4 regions of the Kitasatospora sp. NPDC051170 genome follow, and region 1 is predicted to be linked to each of the others. Evidence: riboswitches for the same ligand, from Rfam matches in the RefSeq annotation. Region 1 holds a riboswitch; each other region holds the start of a gene.
What was found. A riboswitch is a leader RNA that binds a small molecule or an ion and turns the genes downstream of it on or off. The one in region 1 is predicted to bind cyclic di-AMP.

Region 1 (7,456 bases):
AGGAGACGCAGGTCCACAGCGAGACGATCGAGTCGGTGCGGTGCCGCTGGTGCAACGCCGTGGACCAGGTCGAACTGGTGGCCCGTCCGGGTGCCGAGGACGCCGTGGCGGACGCCGCCGGGGACGCGCAGGGCTGAGCCCCGCCGGTGCGGCGGGCGGTGTGCGGCACGCCCGTCCGCCGCACGGGACAATACAGAACAAGACGCACGGAGCGTGACGACAGGGCGGCCGAGGTCGCGCCCCGCAGGACCAGGATCGGAGCCGAGGACGTGGTGGACGCAGCGAAGGAGCCCGGCGAAGAGCAGGGGCTTCGGCCCGCTGCGCCGGAGCGGGTGCCGGGGGCGGGGCAGGAGCCGTCCGAGCGCGCACCGTCCGAGCCGTCCGGGGTCGAGCAGTCCGGGGCGTCCGGGGTCGAGCCGTCCGGGGCCGAGGCGGAGCGGGCCGTCGAGAAGCTGGAGCGGCCGCTGCCCGAGGGGGTGCGCCGACGCGTCGTCGGTCTGGCCTCGGACGCGCTCGGCGGGCTGCCGGCGGCCGAGCTGCCGCAGAGCCTGCGCCAGTACGCCAAGTTCACCCCCGCGCGGCGGGCCAAGTACGCGGCCACCGCGCTGGCGGCCGCGCTGGAGTCGGAGCCGGCCTTCCGGGTGCGGATAGCGGAGAGGCTGCGGCTGGGGCAGCCGGACCTGGTGAAGGCGCTGGAGTCCGGTTCCGTGCCCGGGGCCGCCGATCCGATGGACGTCGCCGCCGCCGCCTACCTGGTGCGCTCGGCCGGCTGGAGCCGGCTGGTCGCCGAGGCGGGGGAGGAGGCCGAGCGGGCCGGTGCCGAGGGCGCGGCCGCGGAGGCTTCCCGGCTGGTGGAGAAGCTGCAGGCCGAGCTGTCGGAGCTGCGGGCCGGGGCCCGGGCGGACCTGGACCGCCAGCGGGCCGACGCCGAGGAGGTCCGGCGGGAGACGGAGTCGCTGCGCAAGAAGGTGCGCTCGCTGGAGAGCGACACCCGCCGGGCGCAGGCCGAGACGCGCAAGCTGGCCGCGGAGCTGGAGGCGGCGAAGGCGCAGGCGCTGGCCGAGCGCAGCGCCGCCGAGAGCGAGGCGCGGCGGCTGCGGCACCGGGTCTCGGAGCTGGAGACCGCCGCCGAGCAGGGCCGCCGCTCGGCCCGCGAGGGGCGCAGCGTCGAGGACATGAGGCTGCGGCTGCTGCTGGACACCGTGCTGCAGTCGGCGCAGGGCCTGCAGCGGGAGCTGGCGCTGCCCGTCTCCCAGATCCGCCCGGCGGACCTGGTGGAGGCGGTGGTGCCCGGGGCGGCCTCGCCGCACGACGTGGCCCGGCGCGGGCTGGCGGAGGACGATCCGGCGCTGCTGGACCAGCTGCTGGCGATCCCGCAGGTGCACCTGGTGGTGGACGGCTACAACGTGACCAAGACCGGGTACCCGACGCTGCCACTGGAGCAGCAGCGCATCCGGCTGCTGGGCGGGCTGGCGATGCTGGCGCAGCGCACGCAGGCGGAGGTCACCTGTGTGTTCGACGGGCAGGACCTGGACGTGCCGGTGATGATGGCGCCTCCGCGCGGGGTCCGGGTGCGGTTCAGCCGGACCGGGGAGACGGCGGACGAGCTGATCCGGCGTCTGGTGCGGGCCGAGCCGCAGGGCCGTCCGGTGGTGGTGGTCTCGGCCGACCGGGAGGTCGCGGACGGCGTGCGCAAGGCGGGCGCGCGCCCGGTGGCCTCGGTGCTGCTGCTGAACCGGCTGGCGCGGCCCTGACCGGCCGCCGGGCGCAATGACCGCTGGTCAGCCGCGGGTGGTCGCGGGTGTGCGGATCTGGTGAAGTCAGGGAGAGAAGCGGAGTTCACGCCTTCGGGGGAGTGGCGGAACGCTTCGATCGTCTACTAGGGTCTGGCGTCAAACCTATTTTCCGGATTCTCACTCGTTCAGGTGAGTGGTGAGTTCGATGGAAGAAGGAGCAGGTCTCTTGGCCTCCCACCGCCGTCCCAAGCAGCCGAGTCGCGCGCGGGTCTCCGTGTTCACTGCTGCCGCTGCGACCGCGGTCGCCCTCTCGGCCCAGGTGGCCGCGCACGCCGCGCCCCAGCCGAACAAGGAAGACGTCAAGACGCAGATCGACAAGCTCCAGGAGGAGCAGGAGCAGGCGGCCGAGAAGTACAACGGCGCCAAGGAGCGGGCCGACCAGCTGCGCAAGCAGGCCGCGACGCTTCAGGACCAGGTGGCCCGTAGCCAGGAGCAGATGACGCAGCTGCAGACCGGCCTGGCCGGCGTGGCGGGCGAGCAGTACCGCACCGGCGGCATCGACCCGTCCGTCCAGCTGATGCTCTCCTCCGACCCGTCCGGGTACCTGCAGAAGGCGTCCAGCGTCCAGCAGGCCAGCGCCAGCCAGAGCGAGGCGCTCAAGGGGCTGCTGGAGCAGCAGCGCAAGCTGGACCAGGAGAAGTCCGAGGCGGCCGCCGTGCTGACCTCGCTGGACACCACCACCAAGGACCTCAACCAGGCCAAGGCGGACGTCAACACCAAGCTCAAGGCCGCGCAGGACCTGCTGAACTCCCTCAGCGCCTCCGACCGCGCCGCGCTGAAGGCCCAGCAGGCCGCCGCCGACCGCGCCTCGCGCGGCTCGGACCGCGCGGACCTCGGCCCGCTGCCGCAGGCGAGCGGCTACGCGGGCGTCGCGGTCAACATGGCGATGAGCAAGCAGGGCTCGCCGTACGTGTGGGGCGCGACCGGCCCGAAGAACTTCGACTGCTCGGGCCTGATGGTCTGGGCGTACGGCCAGGCCGGCATCTCGCTGCCGCGCACCTCGCAGGAGCAGGGCAACGTCGGCACCCGGGTGCCCTCGCTGGACCAGGCCCAGCCGGGCGACCTGGTGATCTACGGCCCCGACCGGCACCACGTCGGGATGTACATCGGCAACGGCATGGTCGTCCACGCGCCGCACACCGGTGACGTGGTGAAGGTGATGAAGGCCGACGCGATGTCGATCAACACCATCCGCCGGGTCTGACGCGGTCTGGCGCGCTCTGGCGCGCTCTGACGCCCCGCCATCCCGTGACGTCCACCACCTCCCGGCTCCGGGGGGTGGTGTTCGTTTTCGACCGTCCGATGGCTGATTCATGAAATCAGATCAGCTATGCGTGTGGGCGTGATCACGATCGGTCATTTTCACAAAGGAACTTGGGTAATCTTCCGTCTTTTTTCTGACAAGGATTTGAACCGATCACGGTTCAGTTACTAGGGTCGTGCCCCGGACCACCGCACTGTCGATCGCCCAGCCTGGGTGGCGGCGGTGGTTCCCGCCGAGTTCGCGAAGCAGCGGGGCAGGTCACCACGACTGTCCGACAGGGGAGCCCAGTAGTCGGGGGCGCTGTGGAACGGAGCCGGGGAACCACGTTCCTCCGGGGTGAATCGGCGCCAGGTCGGCCAATGGAACGGCCGTGAGGCGTCGTAGGGCAGCTTCCGGCCCGAACCCGTCAGCTCACCCGGTAGGCGGACGTGAAGAAGGAGCCCGCCTTCGTGGCGTCCCATCGTCGTCCCAAGCCCGCCGGTCGGGCCCGCGTCTCGATCATGACCGGTGTCGCCGCCGCGGCCGTGGCCCTCTCCGCGCAGTCCGGCGCCCACGCCGACCCGGCGCCGAGCAAGGACCAGGTCAAGGAGCAGGTCGACCAGCTCCACGAGCAGGCCGAGCAGGCGAGCGAGAAGCTCAACGCCTCGCAGGAGAAGCAGCAGACGCTGCAGAAGCAGGTCACCGGCCTCCAGGACAAGATCGCCCGGCAGCAGTCCCAGGTCACCGACCTCCAGAGCGGCCTCGCCGAGGTCGCCGGCGAGCAGTACCGCAACGGGGGCATATCCCCGACCGTCCAGCTGATGTTCAACTCCAGCCCGGACACCTTCCTGAACCAGGCCGGCACCCTGAACCAGGTCGGCGGCTCGCAGAAGAACCAGCTCAAGGAGCTCCAGGCCGAGCAGCGCAAGCTCGACCAGGACCGGGGCGAGGCCCAGGGCAAGCTCACCGAGCTGGAGAACACCACCAAGCAGCTCAAGGCCGACAAGGAAACGCTCCAGGGCAAGCTGAAGGCGGCTCAGGACCTCCTCGCCACGCTGACGGAGCAGGAGCGCCAGCAGATGGCCGCCGCCGAGGCGAAGGCCGCCGCCGACGCCAAGGCCAAGGCCGACGCCGCGCAGCCGGCGCCCTCGCGCGCCTCGCGCGACAGCGCCCGTACGGACCCGGCGGCCCCGGCCGCCGCGGCCCCCGTGATCGCCCCCGGCAGCTCGCGCGGCGCCGCGGCCCTGCAGTACGCGGCCTCCAAGATCGGCAGCCCGTACGTCTACGGCGCCAGCGGCCCGGACACCTTCGACTGCTCGGGCCTGATGGTCTGGGCGTTCAACCAGGCCAACGTCTCGCTGCCGCGCACCTCGCAGGAGCAGGCCCACGCCGGCACCCGGATCGGCGGCGACCTCTCCGGGGCGCAGCCCGGCGACCTCCTGATCTTCTACACCGACGCCCACCACGTCGGCATCTACGCCGGCAACGGCATGGTGCTGCACGCGCCCAAGCCGGGCGCCTCGGTGCGCTACGAGGCGGTCTCCAACATGCCGCTCGTGTCCGTCGTGCGGGTCTGATCCCGTCCGGCTCCTCCAGGCCCGGCCTCCCCTCGCGGGAGGCCGGGCCTGCGGCTTTGCCGGGCAGTCGTCCTGATGTCCGATTAGGGGGCGAATATTCGGGTCGGCGGGGGTTTGGACTCGATTGCCCGGACTCGCTAACGTCTGCCACCGGACTCCCGCTCCAGGACCGCCCGTTCCGGTGCGGCGGCGAGAGCCCGCGCCGCAGGATCGGAGTCGCAGCCGCCATGCCCGTGCACCGCCGTTCCCGACTGCTCGCCCGTGCGCTGGTGCTGACCGCGGCCGCCACCACCGCCATCGGCGTCCCCACCGGCGGCAGCGCCCAGGCCGCGCCCGGTGGCCCGGACGCGCCCAGCCGCAAGGACGTCAAGACGCAGGTGGAGCAGCTGTACGACGAGGCCGAGCAGGCTTCGGAGAAGTACAACGCCGCCCAGGAGTCCCAGAAGCGGCTCCAGGGCGAGACCACCGTCCTCCAGGGCGAGATCGCCACCGCGCAGGACCAGCTCAACGACCTGCGCGGGGACCTCGCCGCCGTGGCCGGCGCCGAGTACCGCGGCGGCGGGATGGCCAGGACTGCCCAGCTGATGCTCTCCAGCGACCCGGAGGGCTACCTCGCCCGGGCCCGCACGCTCGACCAGGCCGCCACCCGCCAGCAGGAGACGCTGCACGAGGTGGTCACCCGTCAGCGCCGGCTCGACCAGCGCCGCGCCGAGGCGGCGGGCAAGCTCGACGCGCTGGAGCAGACCCGCCGCGCCCTGGCCGACAGCAAGCAGGACATCCAGCAGCGCCTGGCCAAGGCGCAGAAGCTGCTCAACGGCCTGAGCGCCTCCGAGCGCGCCAGGATGACCGCCCAGGACGCCAGGGACGCCGAGCAGCGCGCCACCCGGGGCACCGACCGGCTCGACCTGGGCGACGCCCCGGCCGCCTCCGAGCGCGGGGCGGCCGCGCTGGCCGCCGCGGTGCGGATGATCGGCTCCCCGTACGTCTACGGCTCCACAGGGCCCCGTGCGTTCGACTGCTCCGGTCTGATGTACTACAGCTGGCGGCAGGCCGGAGTGACCCTGCCGAGGACCTCGCAGGCCCAGGCGTACGCCGGGCAGCGGATCAGTCTCTCCGAAGCGCGGCCGGGAGACCTGGTGATCTTCTATCGGGACATGCACCACGTCGGCATGTACGCCGGCGGCGGGGTGATCGTGCACGCGCCGTACCCCGGGGCCCGGGTGCGGTACGAGAGCGTCAACGCGATGCCCGTCTCCGGGGTGGTACGGCTCTGAGCGCGCCGCCCTCCGACCCGTCCGCCATAGCCGGCGGCACCCTCACCCGGCGCGGGGCCCTGCTCCTCGCCGCCGCGGGGCTGGCCCAGCTCTCCCTGCCGCCCGCCTCCCCGGCGGCGCCCGCCCCTCCCGAGGACGACCGGCGGGCCGACGTGGAGCTGCTGCTGAGGGGCCGGGCGTCGGCGCTGCCGGTGCCCGGGGCGACGGCGGAGTACCGCGGGATCGTGCTCTCGGCGACGGACGGGGCTCAGGCGGACCGCGCCCAGCGGTTCAGCGTCTCGGCCGACCTGGCCGTGCGGATCGACGGGTACGACGAGCAGCCGGTGGTGTACCCGCGCCGGCTCGAGGTGGCCCGGGCCGGGGACGGCTGGAGCGTCGAACGCGAGGAGAGGGCGGGCGGCCCCCCGCCCCTGTGGGACCTGGGCACCGTACGGACCGCCTCCGGCGCGCACTGCCGGATCCTCGCCCTCGACGCCGTGCCCGGCCTCGTGGAGGTCATGGCGGCCGTGACCGCGTTCGGGGACCGCGCCGTCGCGTCCGTCGGGGAGGTCTGGGGCACGGCCTGGCCGGGCCGGGTGCTTTTCGAACTGCCCGCCACCCAGGACCAGTTCGCCCAGCTGATGGAGTCCGACCCGGCGAGCTGGGCGGGCATGGCGGCCGTCACCGTCGCCGCCCCCGGCGCCCCCTGGCACGCCCCGGCGGACCGGGTCGTCGTCAACCCCGACACCTACGGGAGGCTCAGCGACTTCGGCCGGCAGGTCGTGATCACCCACGAGACCACCCACGTCGCGACCAGGGCCGACACCCGCGCCTGGACCCCGCTGTGGCTCTCCGAGGGCGCCGCCGACTGGACGGCCTACCGGGACTCCGGCCGCACCCCGCAGCAGATCGCCCCCGAGCTGACCAGGGACGTCGCCGCCGGCCGCCTGCCCGCCGCACTGCCCGCCGACCGGGCCTTCGCCGCCGGGGCCGAGGGCATCTCCCAGGCGTACGAGCAGTCCTGGCTCGCCTGTGCCCTGATCGCCCGCCGTCACGGCCCCGCGAAGCTGGTCTCCTTCTACCGCGCGGTCGGCGCCGAGGACGGGCGGGGCGAGGATCGCGACCACCGCATCGACCGGCTGCTCAGGGCCGAACTGGGCCTCGGGCTGGCCGAGTTCACCCGGCTCTGGCGGGACGAGGTGGCGGCGCTGGCCGCGCCCTGATCAGCTCCGGTTGGCGGGGGCGCCCGGCTGCTCGATGCCGTCCAGCAGGTCCTGCTCGTACGCGATGCCCGGACGCACCGGCCAGGCATGGCCGGCAGGGGCGGCCGGGACCGGCTCGGCCTGCTCCAGCACCACCGTGGCCGGCAGCGGGGCCGCGGCGCGGGTGGAGCGCCAGAGGCGGAGGCAGGAGAGCACGGTGGCGGCCACCAGCAGCAGGTTGCGCAGGCTCAGCACGGTGATCGCCAGTGCGTCGCTGCCCAGGACCTGGGTGAACAGCGTCGGGAACTCCAGCACCGTCAGCGGGCAGGCCAGCAGGATCAGCAGGGCCACCGGCCGCTGGCTGGTGCCGCGCACCGTCAGGCAG
Region 2 (7,456 bases), on a different contig from region 1:
GCTCGACCTCGGCATCGCCACCGCCCTGGACACCGAGACCACCCGCCTGACCCTCACCGGGGTGCCGATCGGCAGCCCCGCGTACATGGCCCCCGAGCAGGCCCTCGCCTCCACCACCGATCCGCGCAGCGACCTGTACGCGCTGGGCTGCCTGCTGCACGAGATGCTCGCGGGCGAGGAGCCGTTCAGGGCGCCCACCGCCCTCGGCATCCTGCGCCGGCACGTCGACGAACCGCCCGTCCCGCTGCGCGACCTGCGCCCGGACGTGCCGCCGGTGCTCGAACGGCTCGTCCTCGACCTGCTCGCCAAGCAGCCCGCCGACCGCCCGGCCGACGCCCAGGCCGTGTACGGGCGGCTGCTCCCGCTGCTGCCCCCGGCCGCCGCGGCCCCGCAGCCCCGCTACACGCCCCTGCCCGACCCCGTACGGCCGTTCCGGTACCCGCACCAGCCGCCGCCCGCCGCCGTGGTGGCCGCCCCGCCGGAACCGCGCCCCTTCCTGATGCCGCCCGCCCCCGCAGTCCCCCCGGCGCCACCCGCCGTCCCGGCCGCCGGCTTCGACCTGGCGGTCCAGTGCGCGCGCCTCTCCGACCTGGTCGACGCCGGGCGCCACGAGGAGGTCCTCGACCTCGCGGCCCGCCTGCTGCCCCACGCCGAGGCCGAGCAGGGCGGACACGCCCCGCTCGTCCGCACCATCCGCACCATCTACGCCCGCACCCTCCTCCACCAGGGGCACCCCGAGCAGGCGCTCCCCGAGTACCAGCGCCTGGCCGTCACCGCCGAGGGCGGACCCCACGGACCCCAGGGCCTCGACCACCGCTACCGCGCCGCCGTCTGCCTCGACCGCCTCGGCCGCGGCCCCGAGGCCCTCGCCGAGTACCGGGCCCTGCTCGACGCCCACGCGGAGGACCCCGACCCCGAGCGCGCCTTCGACCTGCGCGAGCGCATCGGCCTCCACCTCGCGGCCGCCGGCGACCCCCAACAGGCGTGGCAGTGGCTGCTCCAGCTCCTGCTCGAACGCGAACGCCGCGACGGCCCCCACCACCCGTCCGTCCGTCGCCTCCGCCAGTCCCTCGACACCCTCCACCCCCACCAGCCGACCCACTAGGCCCTCTCTTTCGGATCTTGCCGGGCGGTCGCCGCCGGGGCACGCACCTCGACGGCTTTTCGTCAGTCGCCGATGTCCCCCAGCCTTCGGCCGGGAGGTGCCCCCACCGCATGGACTCCCTCCTCGGCGCCGCCGATGCACGCACCCCAACGCCGCCCGCTCACCCGACAACATCCGAAAGAGAGGGCCTGGCCTTCGGTCTCCGGCTGAACCCACGGCGAACCGGCGACCGGTAGGTTCGGAGGGTGACGACGAATGGTGCGGACGCCAAGCTGATCCTGCTCACGACGACCCACCGGGTGGCCCCCGGCCTGCTGTCCTGGCCCGCGTGGGAGGCGCTGCGCTCGGCCGGGAGGGTGCTGGCGGCCGATGCCGGGCACCCGCAGCTGCCCGCGCTGCGCGGGGCCGGGGTGGAGGCGGAGATCGTGGCGGAGCGGTCCGCGCCGGCGCTGGCGCGGCTGCTGACCGGGCAGCCGGCGGGCGGGGGCCCGGTGGTGTGGCTGGGGAGCCCGGACGGGGACCCGGGGCTGACGGACGCGCTGGCCCGCCTCGCCGTCGAGCACGCCGGGGAGGTGCCCGAGATCGAGGTGCTGCCCGGCTCGTACGACCTGCCGGGGGCCCGGCTGCTGGACCTGGTGTCGGTGATGGACCGGCTGCGCTCGCCCGGCGGCTGCCCCTGGGACGCCGAGCAGACGCACGAGAGCCTCGTGAAGTACCTGGTCGAGGAGGCGTACGAGCTGGTCGAGGCCATCGAGGAGGGGGACCGCGACACCCTGCGCGAGGAGCTTGGCGACGTCCTGCTCCAGGTGTTCTTCCACTCCCGCATCGCCGAGGAGGACGAGGGGGAGCCGTTCTCGATCGACGACGTGGCCGGGGACATCGTCGACAAGCTGATGTACCGGCACCCGCACGTGTTCGGGGACGCGAAGGCCGAGGGCGCCGCCGAGGTGGAGGCGAACTGGGAGCAGCTGAAGGCGGCCGAGAAGTCGGACCGCGAGTCCGTCCTGGACGGCGTCCCGGCGGGGCTGCCGGCGCTGGCGTACGCGGCGAAGCTGGTCTCCCGGGTGCGGCGGGCGGGCTTCGGCGGGGTGGCGGACGAGCCGTACGAGCTGCCGGCGGAGCTGACCGCCGAGTCGGCGGGCCGGCTGCTGCTGGCGGTGGCGCAGCGGGCGCACGACGCCGGGGTGGACGTGGACGCGGCGCTGCGCTCGGCCGCGCGGGGCTACCGGGACGCGGTGCGCGCGGCCGAGGGGCTCAAGCCGTAAGAGGGGCCGGAGCCGTAGAGGTTCAGGCCGCGGCCTGGCGGGGCAGCGGGAGGACGACCTCGGCGATGGCGTCGCCGACGAGGGCGACCAGTTCGGCCAGCCGCTCCAGGTCGAGGTGGTCGGGCAGGTCGGCGAGGGAGACGATCCGCTCGCCGTCCGGCCCGGCGACGCAGAAGAGGTCGATCGGGCCGAGGTGCTTCTCGGCGGTGTCGACGACGGCGGCCACGTCGCTGGGGCGGCGCACGTCCCCGTGGACGCCGACGACGGGGCAGCCCGGGCGGTCGAGTTCGGAGGCGAGGTCCTCCGCGACGCCGACGTGCTGGTCGGCGATGAGCATCCCGGCGGCGCCGGCGGCGGTGAACCGGCGGGCGAGGTCGGCCCCCGACCCGCCGTCCAGTACCGCGATGACGACGACTGCCCCGGCGACCCGCATGGCCTGCTCCTCCCTGTGGGCGACACCGCACCGGCGCCCACGCGTACTGCGGAGGATCGTAGGCTCGTCCTGACCCTCCGCAACAGGAATTACCCCGCAGGTGACCAGGCTCACGCCGGGCGCCGGGCCAAGAGCTGTCCAAGAACCGTTCACGGACCGGGCACGAAGCGTCGACACGCGGGCAAGGAGTCGTTCGCGGACCGTTCGCACGCCGTCGACGGGCCGGGCGCGCCGCGTCCACCGGATACCGTCGACCCATGCCAGCTCAGCCCGACGCCACCGCCCCGCAGCTCTTCACCTGGGAGTTCGCCGCCGACCCGTACCCGGCCTACGCCTGGCTGCGCGAGCACTCCCCGGTGCACCGCACCACCCTGCCGAGCGGCGTCGAGGCGTGGCTGGTGACCAGGTACGCGGACGCCCGCCAGGCGCTCGCGGACGGACGGCTGTCGAAGAACCCGGCGCACCACAGCGAACAGGCGCACCGCACCGGCCGGGTGGGCATCCCGGGGGAGCGGCAGGCGGACCTGATGACGCACCTGCTGAACATCGACCCGCCGGACCACACCCGGCTGCGCCGCCTGGTGTCGAAGGCGTTCACCCCGCGCCGGGTGGCCGAGTTCGAGCCGAGGGTGCAGCAGCTCACCGACCGGCTGATCGACGGCTTCGCGCAGCGCGGATCGGCCGACCTCATCCACGAGTTCGCCTTCCCCCTCCCCATCTACGCGATCTGCGACCTGCTGGGCGTCCCGTCCGAGGACCAGGACGACTTCCGCGACTGGGCGGGCATGATGATCCGGCACGGAGGCGGCCGACGCGGCGGCGTGGGACGGGCCGTGAAGCGGATGCGGGCCTACCTGCTGGAGCTGATCCACCGCAAGCGCGCCGACCTCGGGGACGACCTCATCTCCGGCCTGATCCGCGCCAGTGACCACGGTGAGCACCTGACGGAGAACGAGGCCGCCGCGATGGCCTTCATCCTCCTGTTCGCGGGCTTCGAGACGACCGTCAACCTGATCGGCAACGGCACCTACGCGCTGCTGCGCAACCCGGAGCAGCGCCGGCTGCTCCAGGAGTCGGTGGCCCGCGGCGAGAGCGGGCTGCTGGAGACGGGCATCGAGGAACTCCTGCGCTACGACGGGCCGGTGGAGCTGGCGACCTGGCGGTTCGCGACGAAGCCGCTGTCGATCGGCGGGGCGGACATCCCGGTGGGCGATCCGGTGCTGGTGGTGCTGGCGGCGGCGGACCGCGACCCGGCCCGGTTCTCGGACGAGAACACCCTCGACCTGGCCCGGACGGACAACCCCCACCTGGGTTTCGGGCACGGAATCCACTACTGCATCGGCGCCCCGCTGGCCCGGCTGGAGGGCCGCGCCGCGCTGGCCACGCTGCTCGCGCGGCTGCCCGATCTGCGGCTGGCGGAGGAGCCGGAGAACCTGCGCTGGCGCGGCGGTCTGATCATGCGTGGACTGCGGGAACTTCCGGTCGAGTTCAGTCCGGAAATGCACTCTCCGCACGCACTTCCGGCCGACCGGTGAATCCACATGACGTCCACGTGACACCCCGACACGCTGACGCGCCGTCGCCGATAGCCTGCCAATTGGGGTGTGAACACGCATCAAACCGGACAAACCGGCGCCGTGCGTAGGCGAGCGACCACGCGCCGTAATTTCTGTGTGATGTCGGCGAGATGAGCTTGTGATCGAGCTGATGATCTGTCTAGTCTCCGTGGAGTTCGCAGCTGCGGACCCCGTGCGCGGAACGCCGAGTCCTGCCCGTCGCGCCACGGGAAACCGACCAGACCCTGGGCAGGGGCGGGGGACCCAGGTTTGTTGCCGTCCCCACGGCTTGGGGTGAAGCCGCCCGCGCGGAGCCGATTCCGCGTCACGGCGGCCGGGCCACCTCCCGGTCCGAACCCGACAGCTCACCTCGCAGGCGTGCGGAGAGGGACCTCTTCATGCTGCTCGTTGGATCTGGCCGTCACCGTCGTCGCACCCAGACCGAGAAGGTCATCGCCGTCGCCGGCGTGGCCGGCGTCGGACTCGCACTGCCGCTCCTCACCGCCACCGGCGCCTCCGCGGCCCCCGCCTCCACCTGGGACGCCGTCGCCCAGTGCGAGAGCGGCGGCAACTGGAGCATCAACACCGGCAACGGCTTCTACGGGGGCCTGCAGTTCACCCCCAGCACCTGGAAGGCGTACGGCGGCACCGCCTTCGCCGCGCAGGCCAACCAGGCCAGCAAGGGCCAGCAGATCGCCATCGCCGAGAAGGTGCTGGCCTCCCAGGGCCCGGGCGCCTGGCCCGTCTGCTCCCAGAAGGCCGGCCTGTCCAAGGGCGGCCCGGCGGCCTCCGTCGACACCTCCTCGGACACCAAGGCCCAGGCGGCGCCCAAGAAGCAGGCCCCGAAGGCCGAGAAGCCCGCGCAGAAGCCGGTGCAGCAGTACGCGCCCAAGCACGCCGCGCCCAAGGCCGAGACGCCCGAGCAGCCGGCGCAGCCGTACGCGCCGAAGCACGCCGCCCCGCAGAGCGCCGCGCCGCAGAGTGCCGCGCCGAAGGCCGGGGACTACACCGTGCGCTCCGGCGACACCCTGTCGACCATCGCCTCGGCCCAGGGCGTCTCCGGCGGCTGGCACTCGCTGTACGACCACAACCGCTCCACCGTCGGCGGCGACCCGGACCTCATCCTCCCGGGCCAGGTGCTGCACCTCGGCTGAGCCGTAAGGCCCGACGAGGGCCCGACGAGGGCCTGACGAGGGGGCCGGCCGCGGGGCCGGTCCCCTTCGTCCGCATTCGCCCCGGCCCGTGCGGACGTTCCGGGGCGGGAAGGTGAACTACCGGTGGGTAGCCGGGCCACACGCTGAGACGGGACCGAGGCCGACGTGGCCCCGGAGGTCCGGGCGGTTAGGCTCTGGTCGTAACGACTCCGCAATCGCCCCGCCGCTGATCACCACCCCTGTCGGCGGGACCTGCTTCCGCAAGGAGATGCCTCGTGCCGTCCATCGATGTCGTCGTAGCCCGTGAGATCCTCGACAGCCGCGGCAACCCCACGGTCGAGGTCGAGGTCGGCCTCGACGACGGCAGCACCGGCCGTGCCGCCGTTCCGTCCGGTGCCTCCACCGGCGCCTTCGAGGCGCTCGAGCTGCGCGACGGTGACAAGAACCGCTACTTCGGCAAGGGCGTGGAGAAGGCCGTCCTGGCCGTCATCGAGCAGATCGGCCCGGAGCTGGTCGGCTACGACGCCACCGAGCAGCGCCTGATCGACCAGGCCATGCTCGACCTGGACGCCACCCCGGACAAGTCCTCGCTCGGCGCCAACGCCATCCTCGGCGTCTCCCTGGCCGTCGCCCACGCCGCCTCCGAGGCCAGCGACCTGCCGCTGTTCCGCTACCTGGGCGGTCCGAACGCGCACGTCCTGCCCGTCCCGATGATGAACATCCTCAACGGCGGCTCGCACGCGGACTCCAACGTCGACATCCAGGAGTTCATGATCGCCCCGATCGGCGCGGAGTCCTTCTCCGAGGCCGTCCGCTGGGGCGTCGAGGTCTACCACACCCTCAAGGGCGTCCTGAAGGAGCGCGGCCTGTCCACGGGCCTCGGCGACGAGGGCGGCTTCGCCCCCGACCTGGACAGCAACCGCGAGGCCCTGGACCTCATCGTCGAGGCCATCCAGAAGGCCGGCTACGAGCCCGGCCGCGACGTGGCCCTGGCCCTGGACGTCGCCGCCTCCGAGTTCTTCGAGGACGGCGCCTACCAGTTCGAGGGCAAGGCCCTCACCTCGGCCGAGCTCATCGAGTACTACGCCGAGCTGGTCGACGCCTACCCGCTGGTCTCCATCGAGGACCCGCTGGACGAGTCGGATTGGGACGGCTGGAAGGCCATGACCGTCAAGCTGGGCGACAAGGTCCAGCTGGTCGGCGACGACCTGTTCGTCACCAACCCGCAGCGCCTGGCCCGCGGCATCGAGACCGGCACCGCCAACGCCCTGCTGGTCAAGGTCAACCAGATCGGCTCGCTGACCGAGACCCTGGACGCCGTCGAGCTGGCCCAGCGCAACGGCTACCGCTGCATGATGTCGCACCGCTCCGGCGAGACCGAGGACGTCACCATCGCCGACCTCGCCGTCGCCACCAACTGCGGCCAGATCAAGACCGGCGCCCCGGCCCGCTCCGAGCGCGTGGCCAAGTACAACCAGCTGCTGCGCATCGAGGAGATCCTCGACGACGCCGCCGAGTACGCCGGCCGCGGCGCGTTCCCGCGGTTCCGCTCTGCGGAGTAGTGAGCACAGCCGCTCTGCGGAGTAGTGCGCACAGCCGCTCCGCGGACCAGTGAGCACAGCCGCTCGGAGCGCTGAGCCGCACGCCTGACCGGTGCCCCGCCGTTCACCCCGTAGGGTGGTCGGCGGGGCACCGTCGCGACCAGGAGGGGACACCGCAGATGGCAGGCTGGAGGATTCCGGGCTTGGCGGCCCGTCCTCGGTTCACGAGCCGGGCGACCGTCCTCGTCCTGGTGCTCTGCTCACTGGTGGCGATCCTCGCGTACCCGACACGGCAGTTCATCTCCCAGCGGGCCGAGATCTCCGCCCAGCGGGCGAAGGCCGACCACGCCCGCCAGCAGGTCGAGCAGCTGCGCCGGGACAAGGCCCGCTGGCAGGACCCGG
Region 3 (7,456 bases), on a different contig from region 1:
CAGCCGAGCAGCAGGAACACCACGGTGATCACGAAGCGGAAGATCGCCCAGGGGAACATCACCACCTGGTGCAGCACGGCCTTCCAGCCCGCCGCGTCCGCCAGCCGCGCGGTGACGGAACCCCAGAAGCCCGGCCGGGTCGGGCGCACCGGCGCCGGACCGGGCACGTCCACGCCGAGCATCGAGCGCACCCGGGCCCGCTCCATCCGGCCGAGGCCCCGGGCCGCGACGGTCAGGGAGGCCAGGACGGGCAGGCCGAGGCAGGTGACGGCCGTGCCGAGGCCGAGGCAGAACAGCGTGATCGAGACGGCGAAGCCCACGATCGCCACCGGCAGGCCGGTGAGCGCGTAGCCGACCTCGCGGAAGTAGTGCGCGGAGAACGGCGCCCGCCAGAACGGCGGCGGCTCCTCGGTGCGGCGGGCCCGGGCGGGGCGCGGGCCGGCGTCGTCGCCGTAGCCGCCGAAGTCCCACTCGGCGTCCTGCGTGACGTGGCTGCTGCTCATGTTCCGTTCCCCCGGCCCTTCGCGGTGGTTCGTACTCCTTGACGACCACCAGTCTGGCCGAACGGGGGCACCGGGGAACATCGGGAGGCCCGGCGGATCGGGGGTGGGGTTAACCCCCCTGGGCCGGCTGCCGCTCGTCCTGCCGCTCGCCCTACCACTCGTCCTACCACTCGTCGGCGAGCAGCGAGTACTGGAACGCGTCCGACCAGACCCCGTCCTTGCACACGTCGTGCCGCAGCCGCCCCTCCAGCTGGAACCCGAGCCGGGTGAGCACCCGCGAGGAGGCCGGGTTGCCCACCTCGACCACCGCGACCAGCCGGTGCACGCCCAGCGGGCCGAAGGCGAGGCCGCAGAGCAGCCGGGCGAGCTCACCGCCGTAGCCCAGGCCCCAGGCGTCGCGGCGCAGCGCGTAGCCGAGGTGGGCGCTGCGGTGGCGGCCGAGGAAGAGCGAGCCCTGCCCGATCGGTGCGGCCCCGGGGTCCTCGCGCAGGGCGGCGGCGAGGCGGTAGACGCGCCGGGGCTCGGTCAGGGCCTCCTCCACGTACAGCTCCAGCTGGTCGGCGCAGTCCTCCGGCGTCCGCGGTCCGAAGGGCAGGTGGCGGGTGACCTCCGGGTCGCCGAACAGCGCGTACAGCGCCTCCACCTCCTCCGGGGTGTGGTGGTGTTCGCGGACGGCGAGGCGGGAGCCGGTGAGCTGGACGGGGACCATGGCTGCCGACCCTACTCGCGCGCGGATACCGTCGGAGCATGAACGACGAAGACCTGCGGCTCGCCCCGCGCACCAGGGCCGCCGACCTGCTCGCCTGGGCGGCCGGGCAGGACCGCCCACCGGTGGCCGAGGAGCCGCTGCGGACGGTGCTGGCGCTGCTGGAGCTGGGCGAGGGCAGGATGCACGACGGCTGGCCCGAGCTGACCTCGAACGCGGTGGAGCACCTGCTGTACGAGCGGCTGCACCTGTACGTCCAACCCGCGCCGGAGGCGGACCCCCTGGCGTACGGCGACGCCGTACGGCTGCTGGTCGACCACCAGCGGGCGACCAAGCGGCTCAACGCCAAGCGCCAGGAGCGGCTGCACGCCGAGGCCGAGTGGCAGGGGGAGGTCGCCGCGGGGCTGCTGCGCCGCGCCGACCTGGTGACCTGGCCCCGGCTGTACGCCCTGCTGCTGCACGCGCACGGGGTGGACGTGTCCGACGAGGCCGCCGTGCGCGACTGGCTGGGCGCCTTCGCCGAGCTGGGCGAGGAGGAGCGCCACGCCGCGTTCGAGGCGCTGGCCGAGGCCGGGTGGCTGGACGAGCCGGACGAGCGGGGCTGGGGCCCGGCCCGGGCGCTGTCCGTGGGCATGGCCACCGACGGCGCACGCCGGCTGCTGGAGCACGGGCTGATGCGGCGCAGCTACCGCAACCTGGCCGAGCTGACGGCGCTGGGCCGGCCGATGCCGGAGGAGCTGGCCGGGGACTTCGAGGGGCTGGAGGACGCGGCGGCCCGGGCGGCGCTGGAGCTGTTCGGGGAGTGGACGGTGCCGGGGCTGGCGCGGCTGCTGGTCGAGGAGTTCCCTGAGCTGGCGCCGGAGCCCGGTCCGGAGGAGATCGACGCGTACCTGGCGCAGGTGCCTGCGGAACCCGGGGAACAGGCGGACCAAGCGGAACTACAGGAGTAGTGGCACTACGCGAGTAGTGCCACTACTGGAGTAGTCCCACGACGGAAGCGGTGCGAGAAGGGCCCCGGCGAGCGCCGGGGCCCTTCCGCGATCCGTCAGGGGGTGAGGCCCCGCTGCTCGAGCCAGGTCTCCGGGTCGACCGGGGCGCCGCCGCCGGGGCGGACCTCCAGGTGCAGGTGCGGGCCGGTGACGTTGCCGGTGGCGCCGACCTTGCCGATCTGCTGGCCGCCGGTGACGCTGCCGGAGCCCTTGATGATCGAGGAGAGGTGGCAGTACCAGATCTCGGTGCCGTCGGGCAGGGTCTCGACGATCCGGTAGCCGTACGAGCCGGACCAGCCGGCCGAGGTGATGGTGCCCTGGCCGATGGCCATGACCGGGGTGCCGGTGTCGGCGGCGAAATCCAGGCCCGTGTGCAGGTGGGCCCAGTAGCGGGCGCTCTGGCCGTAGTGGGCGGAGAGGCGGTAGTCGGAGACCGGCAGGGTGAGGGCGGCGGCCTTCTTGGCCTCGGCCTCGGCTGCGGCCTTCTTCGCCTCGGCCTCCTTGGCGGCGGCCTTGGCCTCCGCCTCCTTCGCGGCCTGGAGGCGGGCGCCCTCCTCGGCGGCGGTGCGCTGGCTGTCGGCCTGCTGCTGGATGCGCGCGGCGAGGGCGAGGCCGGGGTCGGCGGCGAGGGCGACGGGGGTCTCGTCGGGGGCCTCGACGGCGGGGGCGGCGGCCGGGGTCGCGGAGGCGAAGCCGGTGGCACCCAGGGTGGCGGCGACGGCGGTGACGCCGAGCAGCGGGGAGGCGCCGCGGGTCTGACGCGGCATCCGGTGGCGGTTGGTCTCGGTCTCGGCCGCGAGGGGGCCGTCCGGCTCGAAGCCGTCGTGGCCGGGATGTTCGAGCAGCTGGGTACCGGCTGCGGGGCCGGCCGGGTGTGCCGGGGTGTGCGTCGACGCCACGGGGGCGCGCTCCTTTCCTTCCCTCGCGCCTACCGGGTTAGCTGACGGGTTCGGAGCAGGAAGGTCTCCTACGGCCGGGCCGGAGCCCCGCCGATTCACCCCAAGGAACGTGGTTCCCCGGCTCCCTGACCTGCCCGAAGGCCGGCCGGTGGGATTAGGCGACGGCGCACGGTGCCGTCTGGGTACGGCGTTGAAGACCGCGCTGCGTTATCAAACGTTAATCCGAGGAGGCTCTGATTCCAAGCCGTTCGTCCGGGACGACCGGGAAGCGGGTGAGGGGACGTCAACGAACGATCCCCCGTTGCACGGCCCCGACTGAGTACCGCTACTCATGTGCCAAGGGCCGGAGCGCACGCATGCTGGGCGCCATGAGCGCACCGATGCAGTCACGCACCACGGCCGCGTACTACGTCCAGGCCGTCCTGTCCTTCGGCGTCTCCGCCACGGCCCTCGCCGCGGGGATCGCCTATCTGCCGGTCGGGGGGTGGGTCCGCGCCTTCCTCGGCGTGGGCCTGCTCTACACCGTCACCTCCGCCTTCACGCTGGCGAAGGTGATCCGGGACCGACAGGAGGCCGGCGACACCGTCGCCCGGGTGGACCAGGCCCGGCTGGAGAAGCTGCTGGCGGAGCACGATCCGTTCCAGGGGGCCTGACAGGGCCCCGACCTGGGAATCCTCGATCCGTGGCGCCGATAGCTTGACAGCTAAGGCTATTAGCCTTAGCTTTATGGCTATCGGCAGCACCGCGCAGCACCCCGCACCGGACCGAGGAGAGAACCCATGAACGGCACCACCGCCCCCGCCACCCAGTACCTCGACCTCCCCGGCGGCCGGATCGCCTTCGACGACACCCGGCAGGGCGAGGGCCTCCCCGTCCTCCTGCTCCCCGGGATGCTCGACAGCCGCACCGCGTACCGCCACCTCAGGCCGCTGCTCACCGCCGCCGGCCGACGGGTGATCACCATGGACCTGCGCGGCTTCGGCGAGTCCGGCATCGCCTGGGACGACTACTCCCCCGCCGCGGTCGCCGGGGACGCCCTCGCCCTCCTCGACCACCTCGGCATCGAGCGGGCCGTCCTGGTCGGGCAGTCCTACACGGGCGCCACCGTGGTGCGCGCCGCCCTCGACGCGCCCGGGCGGGTCGCCGGGATCGCGCTGATCGACGCCTTCGTCGAGAACCCGCCCAGCGGGCTGATGAAGGCCGTCATGAAGGTGATGGGCACGATGCTCGTCCACTGGCCCGCCGCCTGGGGCTTCTACCTCCGCAAGATGGCCTACCCGGGCGCCAAGCCCGCCGACTTCGAGGCGTACGTGGACGGGCTGGTCGCCGCCCTGCGCACCCCCGGCCGCAAGGTCGCCACCCGCGGGCACGTCGGCGGGGACTCCGCGCCGGTGGGCTGGGCGGCCGGGGTGCGGTGCCCGGCGATCGTGCTGATGGGCAGCAAGGACCCCGACTTCCCCGACCCGGCGGCCGTCGCCGGGCGGCAGGCGGCGGCGCTGCGGGCGGAGAAGGTGATGATCGAGGGGTCGGGCCACTACCCGATGGCCGACAACCCGCAGGCCGTCGCCGAGGCCTTGCTGCCCTTCCTCGCCGAGCGCGGCTGACACCGCGAGCCCGCACCCGGTCCCGCTCCCGACCCCGATCACGCGCCCGATCACGCGCCCGCCCCTTCGTACGGAGAGAGACACCCCCATGCCCCGCGTAGGACTGAACCCCGAGCAGGTCGTCGACCACGCCCTCGGCCTCATCGACGAGCAGGGAGCGGAGGGGCTGACCCTCGCCGCCGTCGCCGCCCGGGCCGGTGTGGCGACGCCCTCGCTGTACAAGCACGTCAGCGGCGGCCTGACCGAACTGCGGCGGCTGGTCGCCGTCCGCGTCACCGGGGAGCTCGCCGACCGGCTCGCGGAGGCGGCCGTCGGGCGCAGCGGGGACGACGCCGTCGCGGCCGTGCTGCGGGCGTACCAGGCGTACGCCACCGCGTACCCGCACCGCTACCACGCGCTCCCGCAGGCGCCCCAGCCCGACGAGGACCTCACCCGGGCGGCGGGCCGGCTCGTCGGGGTGATCATCGCCGTGCTGCGCGAGTACGGGCTCGACGGCTCCGAGGCGATCCACGCGGCCCGGACGGTGCGGTCGATGGCGCACGGCTTCGCCGCCCTGACCACCTCCGGCGCCTTCCAGCTGGCCGAGGACCTGACGACCACGCACGACCGCCTGATCACCACCCTCACCACCGCTCTGCGCGGCTGGCCCGGAGCGCCCGCGCCGCGCTGAACCCCCGCTGAGCCCCCGCCGAGCCCCCGCCGAACCGTCGGCGGGCCGGGACGCGCGGGGCCGGTGGGGCGGGAGTCGGGCGTGGGCGAAATGGGGTATGAAGAATCAGTGCGCCCCGCCGAACCCGCCGCCGAGCCCGCCACCGAACCCGCCGCCGAGCCCGCCACCGACGAGACGATCCGGACGACCCCGCGCAGCGCGATGCGGTGCGTGCGGCTGCTGCTCGGGTGCGGCAGTGCGGCCGAGCTGCTGGGGACGGTCCTGGACGAGGGGCCCGGGTGGATCACCGGGGAGGGCTCGGCCCTCTACCTGGTGGACGCGGGCGGGATGCTGCGGCTGACGGCCTCGCACGGGCTGCCCGACTGGGCGCACGAGCGCTACGGCGTGGTCGACCCGGCCGGGGACCTGCCGGCGGCGATGGCGCTGCGGCTGCGCCGCCCGTACCTGATGAGCCCCGAGCACACCAGCGTCGACTACCCGAACAGGAACACCGGGATGGGCACCGGCATGGTCGCCGTGGTGACCCTTCCGATGGTGGTGGACGAGCAGCCGGTCGGGGTGCTGGCCCTGGCGCTGGCCCACCGGGGGACGGTGCCGCGCCGCGACCTGGACGTGCTGGAGACCATCGGCGACGCCTGCGCCCACCGCCTCGCCCATCTGCTGGACCACGCGGACGTGCGCACCCTGAAGCTCCCGGCCCCCGACGGCGCGGCCGCCGCGCATCCGCTGGTGTCGCTCGCCGTCCGGGCCTCCGGGCACGGCGCCTTCGAGCGCGACCTCGTCACCGGTGAGAGCTACTGGGACGAGGCGGCGTTCCGCCTGGCCGGGCGGCCCGTCGCCCCGGACGGCGAGGCGCCGGAGCTGGAGCGGGTCGTCCACCCCGAGGACCTGCCCGACGTGCAGGCCGCGCTGGCCGAGGCGCTGGCGGCCGGCGGGCGCTACCGGATCGGCTACCGGATGCTGCGCCGGGGCGGCCGGGCGACGCCCGTCGAGGAGTCCGGCGAGGTGATGCTGGACGTCCACGGCCGCCCGGTGCGCATCGCCGGGCTGCTCTCCGAGGTGCGGCGCCCGGAGGCCGCGGCGGCGGGGCCGGCCGGCGCGCGGACGGCGCTGCTGCTCTCCCTCACCCGGGCGCTGTCCCGGGCGGTGACCGTACGGGAGGTGACCACCGCCGTCACCGACGTGGCCCGCCCGGCGTTCGGCGCCGCGAGCATCGTGCTGGACCTGGTGGACGAGGGCCGGCTGCTGCCCGTCTCGCACACCGTGTACGGCGGGCCGCGCCGAGCCGAGCTGACCCGGCTGGCGGACCTGTCCGAGGGCGTGATGCGGGACGCGCTGACCCGCTCGGCCCCGCTGTTCAGCGAGCCGGCCGGCCCGAAGCCGGGTGGCGCCCCGGCCGCCTGGGCGGTGCTGCCGCTGGTGGCCTCCGGGCGGCAGGTCGGCTCCTGCCTGATCACCTTCGCCACCGAGCGCGCGTTCAGCCGCGAGGACCGCACCCTGTACTCGGCCTTCGCCGGGATCCTCGCCCAGTCCCTGGAGCGGGCCCGGCTGTTCGACACCCAGCACCACCGCGCCGGCGAGCTGCAGCGCGCGATGCTGCCGCGCACCCTGCCCGCGCTGCCCGGGATCGCCAGCGCCGCCCGCTACCTGCCGAGCACCGAGGGCATGCAGATCGGCGGTGACTGGTACGACCTGCTGCGGCTGCCGGACGGCCGGATCGGGCTGGTGATCGGCGACGTGCAGGGCCACAACGCCGAGGCCACCGCCGTGATGGGCCAACTCCGCAGCGGCCTGCGGGCGTACGCGACGGACGGGCACGACCCGGCGGCGGCGCTGGAGCGGACGAGCCGGCTGCTGGCCGGGCTGGACACCGACCTGTTCGCGACCTGCCTCTTCCTCACCCTGGACCCGGCGGACGGCACCCTGACGGCGGCCCGCGCCGGCCACCCGCCGCCGGTGCGGATCACCGGGGACGCCGAGGCCGTCGAGCTGGCGCTGCCGGGCGGGCCGCCGCTGGGCGTGGAGCCCGGGCAGCCGTACCCGCTGGCGGTGGAGCACCTGGGGGTCGGCGAGACGCTGCTGGCG
Region 4 (7,456 bases), on a different contig from region 1:
ACCGCCGCCACGGCTTCACCCCGCTCGCCGAGCGTGCGGGCGAAATCGTCCTCGCGAAGCCGCTGCGCCCCGCCCACGCCTGACAGCGGACCCCGGCACCCCGGCACCCCGCCCGGTTCCCCGGCTCCCCGGCGCCCCCCGGCGGAACGGAATCCGGGGAACCGGGTGACGTGTCCACCCCCGGGTGATTCGATGCCTTCCGAGACTGTTCGAAGCCGTCCGAGGGGGCCCGCCCGTGATCCGGATCGACCTGGGCGTGCGAGGTCTGGGCAGGGTCCGGTTCGCGGCCTCGCCCCTCGACACGGCCAAGGATCTGCTCTTCACCCTCGCCCGCACCCCGCAGGTGCTCGGCCCGCGCTGGCGGGACAACGCCGTACGGGCCCTGGCGGAACGGAAGTTGGGCCTGCTGGCCGCCGTCGCGGGCGGCGGTCCGCTCGGCTATGCGCCCGACTTCCTGCGGCCGGAGTCGACGGGCTTCGACATGACGCTCACCGGCGGTCTGCACCTGGTGGCCACCACCCCGGCCGAGCGGGTCCGCTACGAGCTGTCGGCGGCGCTGGAGGGCCACGCCTGGGACCGCAGTCCGGCGCACCGCCCGCCCCGGCTGCTGCTGGCGGCCCTGGACCGGGGCGAGGAGTACCTGGCGCAGCGGATCGCCGGGGAGATGGAGCAGTTCTGGCACGCCGCCCTCGCCTCGCACTGGCCGGGCATCCGCGCCCGCCTGGAGGGCGAGGTCGCCATCCGCGCCTCCGCGATCGTCACCCGGGGGATCTCGGACACCCTCGACAGCCTCGCCCCCAACCTCCGGGAGCGCGACGGCGTCCTCATCCTGACCCCGCTCGTCCCCGACTCCCACCGCATCGACCTCGAGGCCGACTCGGCGGTGCTCGTCCCCAGCGTCTTCGCGGGAAGGGCGATCTTCTGCGGCGGCGAACCCCCGGGCACGCCCGCGCGCCGCGGGCCGCTGATCGTCTACCCGGCCGCGCCGACCGACTGCCTGCCGCGCACCGGCCGCGACGAACTCCTCGGCGCGACCAGGGTGAAGCTGCTCGCCGAACTCTCCCAGCCGCACTCGACGGCGGAGCTGGCCACCCGCCTGTGCCTGAGCCCCGCCACCGTCTCGTACCACCTGCAGATCCTCCACCGTGCCGGGCTGGTGCAGCGCACCCGCCGCTCGCGTACGGTGCTGTACCAGAGGCTGGTGCGCACCCCCGGATCCGCCGCCGTCCCCGGAGCCGCCGTTCCCGGATCCGCCGTCCCCGGATCCGCCGTTTCCGGAGCTGTCGCCGCCCCCGGATCCGCCGCCGTTCCCGACCGGGAGCACCCCTCGACCTGACATCCAGCTTTCTCCCAGGTGACGCTAGGGTTGGACCTCACGCCCCGGCGGGGGAACCGGGGTGACCTCCCCGGATGTCCTCCGCCCCGGGGGCGCGGAGGTACGAGGCGTGGGAGCAAGTGGGACATGGGTCTGACGAGCCACAAGGTGCTGGCACTGACCGTTTTGATCGCCGTCGTGATGATGATCGGCACGGTCTGGCTGTGGCCCAGACTGGCGGGGAAGAGCTGGCAGGCGGTGCTCGGCCGGATCGGCGCGCTGCTCGGCACCCAGCTCACCGTGCTCGCGGCGCTCGGCCTGGTGGCCAACAACTACTTCGCGTTCTACAGCAGTTGGGACGACCTGCTGGGCACCGGTGAGACCGGCCCGGTGGTCATCCACAACAAGGCCGACGCCTCCGGCCGCCTCGTGGTGGACACGATCGGCACCGCCTCGGTCAAGGGCGGCGGCGCGATGGGCCGCGAGCCCGCCCAGTCCGGCGAGATCCGCAAGGTCCGCATCGACGGGAGGATCAGCCGCCTCTCCACCGAGGGCTACGTCTACCTGCCGCCGCAGTACTTCCAGCCCGCGTACGCCGACAAGCAGTTCCCGGCCGTGATCGTCAGCACCGGCTTCCCGGGAATCGCCGAGAACCTGATCACCCGCTTCAACTACCCGGGCGCGGCGCTCAAGCTCCTCCAGGAGGGGAGGATGCAGCCGACCGTCATGGTCCTGGTGCGCCCCTCGCCGGCCCTGCCGCAGGACACCGAGTGCGAGGACGTCCCGAACGGGGCGCAGTCCGACACGTACTTCGCCAAGGACGTGCCCTCCGCGATCCAGGCCAGCTACCGGGTCTCCACCGATCCGCAGGCGTGGGCGTTCATGGGCAACTCCACCGGTGGCTACTGCGCCCTCAAGCTGGCCATGCGCCACCCGGACGTCTTCCCGACGGCCGTCGCCCTCTCCGCGTACTACGACGCCCCGACCGACGACCCGACCACCGGCGACCTCTTCGGCGGCAGCGAGCAGCGCCGCCACGAGGCGAACCTGCTGTGGCGGCTCAGGAACCTGCCGCAGCCGAAGGTGTCCGTGCTGCTGGCGGGCACCAAGAAGGGCGACGGGAACTACCGGCAGGAGACCGAGGCGTTCGTCGACGCGGTGCAGAGCCCGATGAAGGTCTCGTACAGCATGCTCGAGAACGGCGGCCACAACTTCGAGACCTGGAGCGCGCTGCTGCCCTCCTCGCTGGAGTGGCTCTCCCAGCACCTCAAGGTCCCGGACCGGCCGGCCGCGTCCGCCACCGCCTGACAGGGCAGCGGCGGGGCCCGGGACCGTACGCCGGTTCCGGGCCCCGCCGCCGTTCCGTTCGTACGGGAAGGCGCTCGGGAAAGCGCTCAGGCGGGCGCTCGGGAAGGCACTCGGGAAGGCGCCCAGGAAGGCGCTCAGGCGGGTGCTCAGCCCACCCGCTCCAGGGTCCCGGTGTGCAGCTGGCCGACGCGGCCGCCCTCGCCCTCGAAGGTCCAGAACGCCCGGACGGTGAGCCTGGCCAGGTCCATCACGTGGCTGACGGTGATGCCGCTGCGCTCCGTCCAGCTCACGAAGTAGATCTCCGGCGCGACCTCGGCCACATGCAGGCCCACGTCCTCCCACTGGCCCGCCGACTCACCGAGGCCCTCCCAGCGCAGCCGTGTGCCGTCGGCCGAGTAGGTGTTGCGGAACGCCGCGCCGTTGTCGACCCGGAAGACGTAGGTGCGGCCGGCGAAGCCGGGCAGGGACGTGGTCATGGTGGGGCGGCTCCTCGGTCGGGAGGTGGGCGGGCAAGGCGTCGGGCTGGTGGTCCCGGTGTTCCCACGCGCTCTTGTGCAGTGCGTAGGAGGACAGGCCTCCAATTTATCCGACTGGGCCCACACGGGCGGCGCCATTCTCCGGTATGGAGTCGGCCGGGCCCGTACGCGCCACCCCGGCGTGATCAACTCGCCCGCCACGCAGCGTGGTTGATCGACACCACTGTGAGGTGCGCGACAACGGGCCCCGGAGAGTTGTCCGCCCACGGACGAGTTGCCTAGCCTGCAACCGTCGTCCGCCCCCGCGGACCCCGCCGCCGGGACGCCGAGTCCCGTCCACCCGCCGGCGGGCAGTCGAGCACCACAGTGGACGGGAGCGGGGGAACCAAGGTCAGTGCCCGGCCCTGCGCTCCCGCGCAGCGGCCGCGGCTTGGGGTGAAGCCGCCTCCCACAGGCGGCCGGGCTTCCTCGGCCCGAACCCGACAGCTCACCTCGCAGGCGTCGCAGAGGACACACCATGCTCAAGCCTGCCCGGGCCCGCCGCGTCGCGCGCCACGCCCGCCCCTCCCACCGCGGCCGCAACGCCGCCCTCGCCGCCACCGGCGCGCTCGCCATCGGAGGCGCCGGCCTCCTCGGCCTCCCGGCCGCCACCGGCGCCCAGGCCGCGACCGCCCCGACCGTCACCCAGGACCGCCTGGCCCCGGCCACCATGGTCGCGAACAAGGCCACCACGGCCTCGCTCACCCTCCACTCCTCGGCCTGCTTCACCGCGAAGACCGTGGGCGTGGGCGTGCGCGACGCCGCCGGCACCAACCTGGACTTCCCCGGCAACGCCTCCAACGTGCGGATCTGCCCCAGCGGCCTGAGCTTCACCAGCGCCGCCCGCACCCTGCCCGCCGGCACGTACACCCAGTTCGGCTTCTGGCAGGACCAGGCCGGCGCCTGGCACAACCTGGCCTCGCAGAAGCTCGTGGTCTCCACCACCGCGACGCCCACCCCGAGCCCGACCCCGACCCCGACCCCAAAGCCCACGCCCACGCCCACGCCGACTCCGACTCCGACTCCGACGCCCACCCCGGCCCCGAACCCGCAGGCCGCGCCGATCGCCGGCAAGTCGATGGCCTTCTACGAGGAGTTCAACGGCCCGATCGCGTACGGCTCCCGCTGGACCGGCGACCAGAGCAGCTCGTACCACTACAAGACCCACAACCCGGACGACAACAAGCTCGACTGGATCGACCAGAGCAAGGTCTCCGTCTCCGGCGGCGTCGCCACCTTCACCGCCGCGCCCGGCAGTCACACCCTGGAGAACGGCAAGCAGGCGTGGGACGCGGGCCTGCTCACCACCGAGTACTCCAGCCAGGGCTTCAAGGTGAAGGCCGGCGACTACGCCGAGACCCGCGTCAAGCTCCCGGCGGGCACCGGCGCCTGGCCGGCGCTGTGGACCTGGAACGGCGACAGCGGCGCGCACGGGGAGATCGACTCCTTCGAGTACCACCCCGACAACCCGAACCTGCTCGAGCTGACCAACCACGTCAACCCCAGCAACCCCGAGTACTGGACCAACCCCAAGACCGTCGCCAAGGATCAGTGGGTCACCATCGGCACCTACTACGGCGCCAACTCGGTGGACTGGTACGTCAACGGCGTCAAGGTCCACTCCGACGGCAAGGGCGTCGGCGCCAACTGGTCCGCGTACCTGATCCTCAACCTGTCGGTGTCCGCCGGGAAGTACCACCCCTCCCCGCAGGGCAACACCCCGATCACCATGGCCGCGGACTACGTCCGCGTCTACCGCTAGGAAGCGCGGACGGGACGTACGGACTGTCAGGACGGACAGGTAGTACGGACTGTTGGGACGGACTGTCAGTACGGACGGCCCGGAGGACGTCACCCGGCAGCCGGTTCGGCGACCGTGAGGTCGTACGGCTGCCGGGTGCCCGCGTCCTCCGGGTCGTCCGCGCTGCGCACCGCGACCCAGCCGCCGCCGAGCCGGCCCGGGCGCAGCTCCGGGTCCAGGCGCACCGGCACCAGCGCCGTCGCGGTGCGCAGTGGCGGCAGCCCGGGGCCGAAGACGCAGCGCACCAGGCGGCCGCGGCGCAGCACCTCGCAGTCGGCGGGGAAGTACGGGCCCTGCGGGGAGACGCCCTGCGGCAGTGCGACCAGGACGGTGAAGGGGGAGGCCGTCGTCTCCGGGCCGCGGTTGGCGACGAAGGCGTGCACGGTGGTGGTGCCGCCGGGCGGGGCCGGGTCCGGGTCGATCCGGACGACCTCCAGCTTCGAGTCGGAGGCCGCGGGGGAGGGCGCGGGGGAGGCCTGTGCGACCAGGACGGGCGCGGGCGGTGCCAGGGACGACCCCGGGGTCAGGAGGGCGGCCGCGCAGACCGCCGCCGCGACGGTCCTGCCGACGACGACGCCTCCCTGTGCTCGTCCGCGCACCACCATGTCCGGCTCACCCTGCTCTCGTGCCGCGCCCGCCCGCACCGTCGCGGGCGGCGTCCGCACCAGGGTGGCGCAGCCGCCGCCGCGGCCCGGGTGCAACCCGCCCGTCGTCCGCCCGAAAGGGGGAGCGGGGGAGCGGGGACGGGGGAGCGGGCGGTTTGTGGTCGCGCCGGAGCGTCAGGGCGCGAGGACCTGCCCGAGCCGTGCGGCGATCCCTTGCATCACCGGCACCAGCGCGGCCGCTCCGGTCTGTTCCTCCAGCGCCCGGACGCGGGCCTCGGGGCCGGAGACGGACAGCGCGGTGGGCGTCGGCGCGCCCGGGACGGCGAGGGCGATGCAGCGTACGCCGATCTCCTGCTCCTGGTCGTCGACCACGTAGCCGCGCTCGCGGGCCTCGGCGAGCTGGCGCATCAGCTCCTGCGGGTCGGTGACGGTGAACCGGGTGTGCGCGGGCAGGGGGTTGGGGCCGAGGACGGCGCGTGCCTCGTCCTCGGGGAGCTGGGCGAGCAGCGCCTTGCCGACGCCGGTGCAGTGCGGCTGCACCCGGCGCCCGACCTCGGTGAACATCCGCATCGAGCGCCGCGACTGCACCTGCCCGACGTACACCACCTCGCCGCCCTCCAGCACCGCCAGGTTGGCGGTCTCGCCGGTGGCCTCCATGAGCTCGGCGAGGTACGGGCGGGCCCAGCTGCCGAGCAGGCGTCCGGCGGTCTCGCCGAGGCGGATCAGCCGGGGGCCGAGGGTGTAGCGGCGGGCGGTGTCCTGGCGGACGTAGCCCTGCTGGACGAGGGTGCGGACCAGCCGGTGGATGGTGGGCATGGGCAGGCCCGAGCTGCCGGAGAGCTCGCTGAGCGTGGCCACGCCGCCGGAGTCGGCCAGTGCCTCCAGGAGCTGGAAGGCGCGTTCGACGGACTGCACGCCGCCACTCGCGCGGTCGGCGCCGGTCGTCGATGCTGATTCGGGGGTACGGGCCACCGGAGTTCCCTTCGCTGTCGGGGCGGAGTAGAGTCCCGGCGATCTTTCAACAACCCGTTGAAATTCTGTATCGCGGAAACTAGTGTCCACCTTACAGAATCGGACTCGCCGACAGGTGGGTTCCGACCGCGGAAGTCAGGCTCAACCGTCTCTAGGAGTGTCCTGCTCATGGCTGCAGATCCCGTCACTGTCGCCGGTCCGAACATCCCCCGGGCGCAGGAGGTGCTCACCCCGGAGGCGCTCGACTTCGTCGCCGGACTCCATCGCGCCTTCGAGGGGCGACGGCAGGAACTGCTCGCCCGGCGCCGGGCCAGGCGCGCGGAGATCGCCGCCACCGGTACCCTGGACTTCCTCCCCGAGACCGCCGGCATCCGCGCCGGGGACTGGAAGGTCGCCGAGGCGCCCCGCGCCCTCCAGGACCGCCGGGTCGAGATCACCGGGCCCACCGACCGCAAGATGGTCATCAACGCCCTCAACTCCGGTGCGCGGATCTGGCTCGCCGACTTCGAGGACGCCACCTCCCCGACCTGGGAGAACGTGATCGGCGGTCAGATCAACCTGACCGACGCCTTCGAGGGCCGCATCGACTTCACCACCTACGCCGGCAAGTCCTACACCCTGAGGCCCGCCGCCGAACTCGCCACCGTCGTCGTGCGCCCGCGCGGCTGGCACCTCGACGAGAACCACCTGCTGGTCGACGGCACCCCGGTCGCCGGCGCGTTCGTCGACTTCGGCCTCTACTTCTTCCACAACGCCGCCCGGCTGCTCGCCAGGGGCGCCGAGGACCCGAACTCCGGCCCCTACTTCTACCTGCCGAAGACCGAGAGCCACCTCGAGGCCCGGCTCTGGAACGACGTGTTCACCCACGCCCAGGCCCGACTCGGCATCCCGCCCGGCACGATCCGCGCCACCGTGCTGATCGAGACCATCACCGCCGCCT

Region 2: linked by a shared signal. The riboswitch ahead of ACIBCA_RS05265 (transglycosylase family protein) and the one ahead of ACIBCA_RS23730 (NlpC/P60 family protein) in region 1 are both predicted to bind cyclic di-AMP.
Region 3: linked by a shared signal. The riboswitch ahead of ACIBCA_RS14780 (M23 family metallopeptidase) and the one ahead of ACIBCA_RS23730 (NlpC/P60 family protein) in region 1 are both predicted to bind cyclic di-AMP.
Region 4: linked by a shared signal. The riboswitch ahead of ACIBCA_RS07965 (family 16 glycosylhydrolase) and the one ahead of ACIBCA_RS23730 (NlpC/P60 family protein) in region 1 are both predicted to bind cyclic di-AMP.

Annotation. Positions count from the first base shown of each region.
Region 1 is NZ_JBITFA010000011.1:243,212-250,667, reverse strand. It holds gene ACIBCA_RS23745 (hypothetical protein) at 1-137, shown strand, start outside; gene ACIBCA_RS23740 (NYN domain-containing protein) at 270-1,754, shown strand; gene ACIBCA_RS23735 (NlpC/P60 family protein) at 1,963-3,000, shown strand; cyclic di-AMP (ydaO/yuaA leader) riboswitch at 3,349-3,499, shown strand; gene ACIBCA_RS23730 (NlpC/P60 family protein) at 3,510-4,616, shown strand; gene ACIBCA_RS23725 (NlpC/P60 family protein) at 4,844-5,890, shown strand; gene ACIBCA_RS23720 (hypothetical protein) at 6,043-7,092, shown strand; gene ACIBCA_RS23715 (glycosyltransferase 87 family protein) at 7,093-7,456, opposite strand, start outside.
Region 2 is NZ_JBITFA010000002.1:371,687-379,142, forward strand. It holds gene ACIBCA_RS05245 (protein kinase) at 1-1,105, shown strand, start outside; gene ACIBCA_RS05250 (MazG family protein) at 1,351-2,370, shown strand; gene ACIBCA_RS05255 (SDR family NAD(P)-dependent oxidoreductase) at 2,393-2,803, opposite strand; gene ACIBCA_RS05260 (cytochrome P450) at 3,061-4,338, shown strand; cyclic di-AMP (ydaO/yuaA leader) riboswitch at 4,586-4,752, shown strand; gene ACIBCA_RS05265 (transglycosylase family protein) at 4,758-5,513, shown strand; gene eno (phosphopyruvate hydratase) at 5,789-7,075, shown strand; gene ACIBCA_RS05275 (septum formation initiator family protein) at 7,258-7,456, shown strand, end outside.
Region 3 is NZ_JBITFA010000005.1:391,319-398,774, reverse strand. It holds gene ACIBCA_RS14795 (sensor domain-containing protein) at 1-503, opposite strand, end outside; gene ACIBCA_RS14790 (GNAT family N-acetyltransferase) at 667-1,212, opposite strand; gene ACIBCA_RS14785 (hypothetical protein) at 1,251-2,159, shown strand; gene ACIBCA_RS14780 (M23 family metallopeptidase) at 2,255-3,097, opposite strand; cyclic di-AMP (ydaO/yuaA leader) riboswitch at 3,110-3,268, opposite strand; gene ACIBCA_RS14775 (YiaA/YiaB family inner membrane protein) at 3,466-3,750, shown strand; gene ACIBCA_RS14770 (alpha/beta fold hydrolase) at 3,877-4,701, shown strand; gene ACIBCA_RS14765 (TetR/AcrR family transcriptional regulator) at 4,790-5,371, shown strand; gene ACIBCA_RS14760 (SpoIIE family protein phosphatase) at 5,480-7,456, shown strand, end outside.
Region 4 is NZ_JBITFA010000003.1:202,844-210,299, reverse strand. It holds gene ACIBCA_RS07985 (GNAT family N-acetyltransferase) at 1-83, shown strand, start outside; gene ACIBCA_RS07980 (ArsR/SmtB family transcription factor) at 236-1,336, shown strand; gene ACIBCA_RS07975 (alpha/beta hydrolase) at 1,463-2,623, shown strand; gene ACIBCA_RS07970 (MoaF-related domain-containing protein) at 2,770-3,099, opposite strand; cyclic di-AMP (ydaO/yuaA leader) riboswitch at 3,449-3,615, shown strand; gene ACIBCA_RS07965 (family 16 glycosylhydrolase) at 3,617-4,900, shown strand; gene ACIBCA_RS07960 (hypothetical protein) at 4,990-5,640, opposite strand; gene ACIBCA_RS07955 (IclR family transcriptional regulator) at 5,719-6,516, opposite strand; gene aceB (malate synthase A) at 6,685-7,456, shown strand, end outside.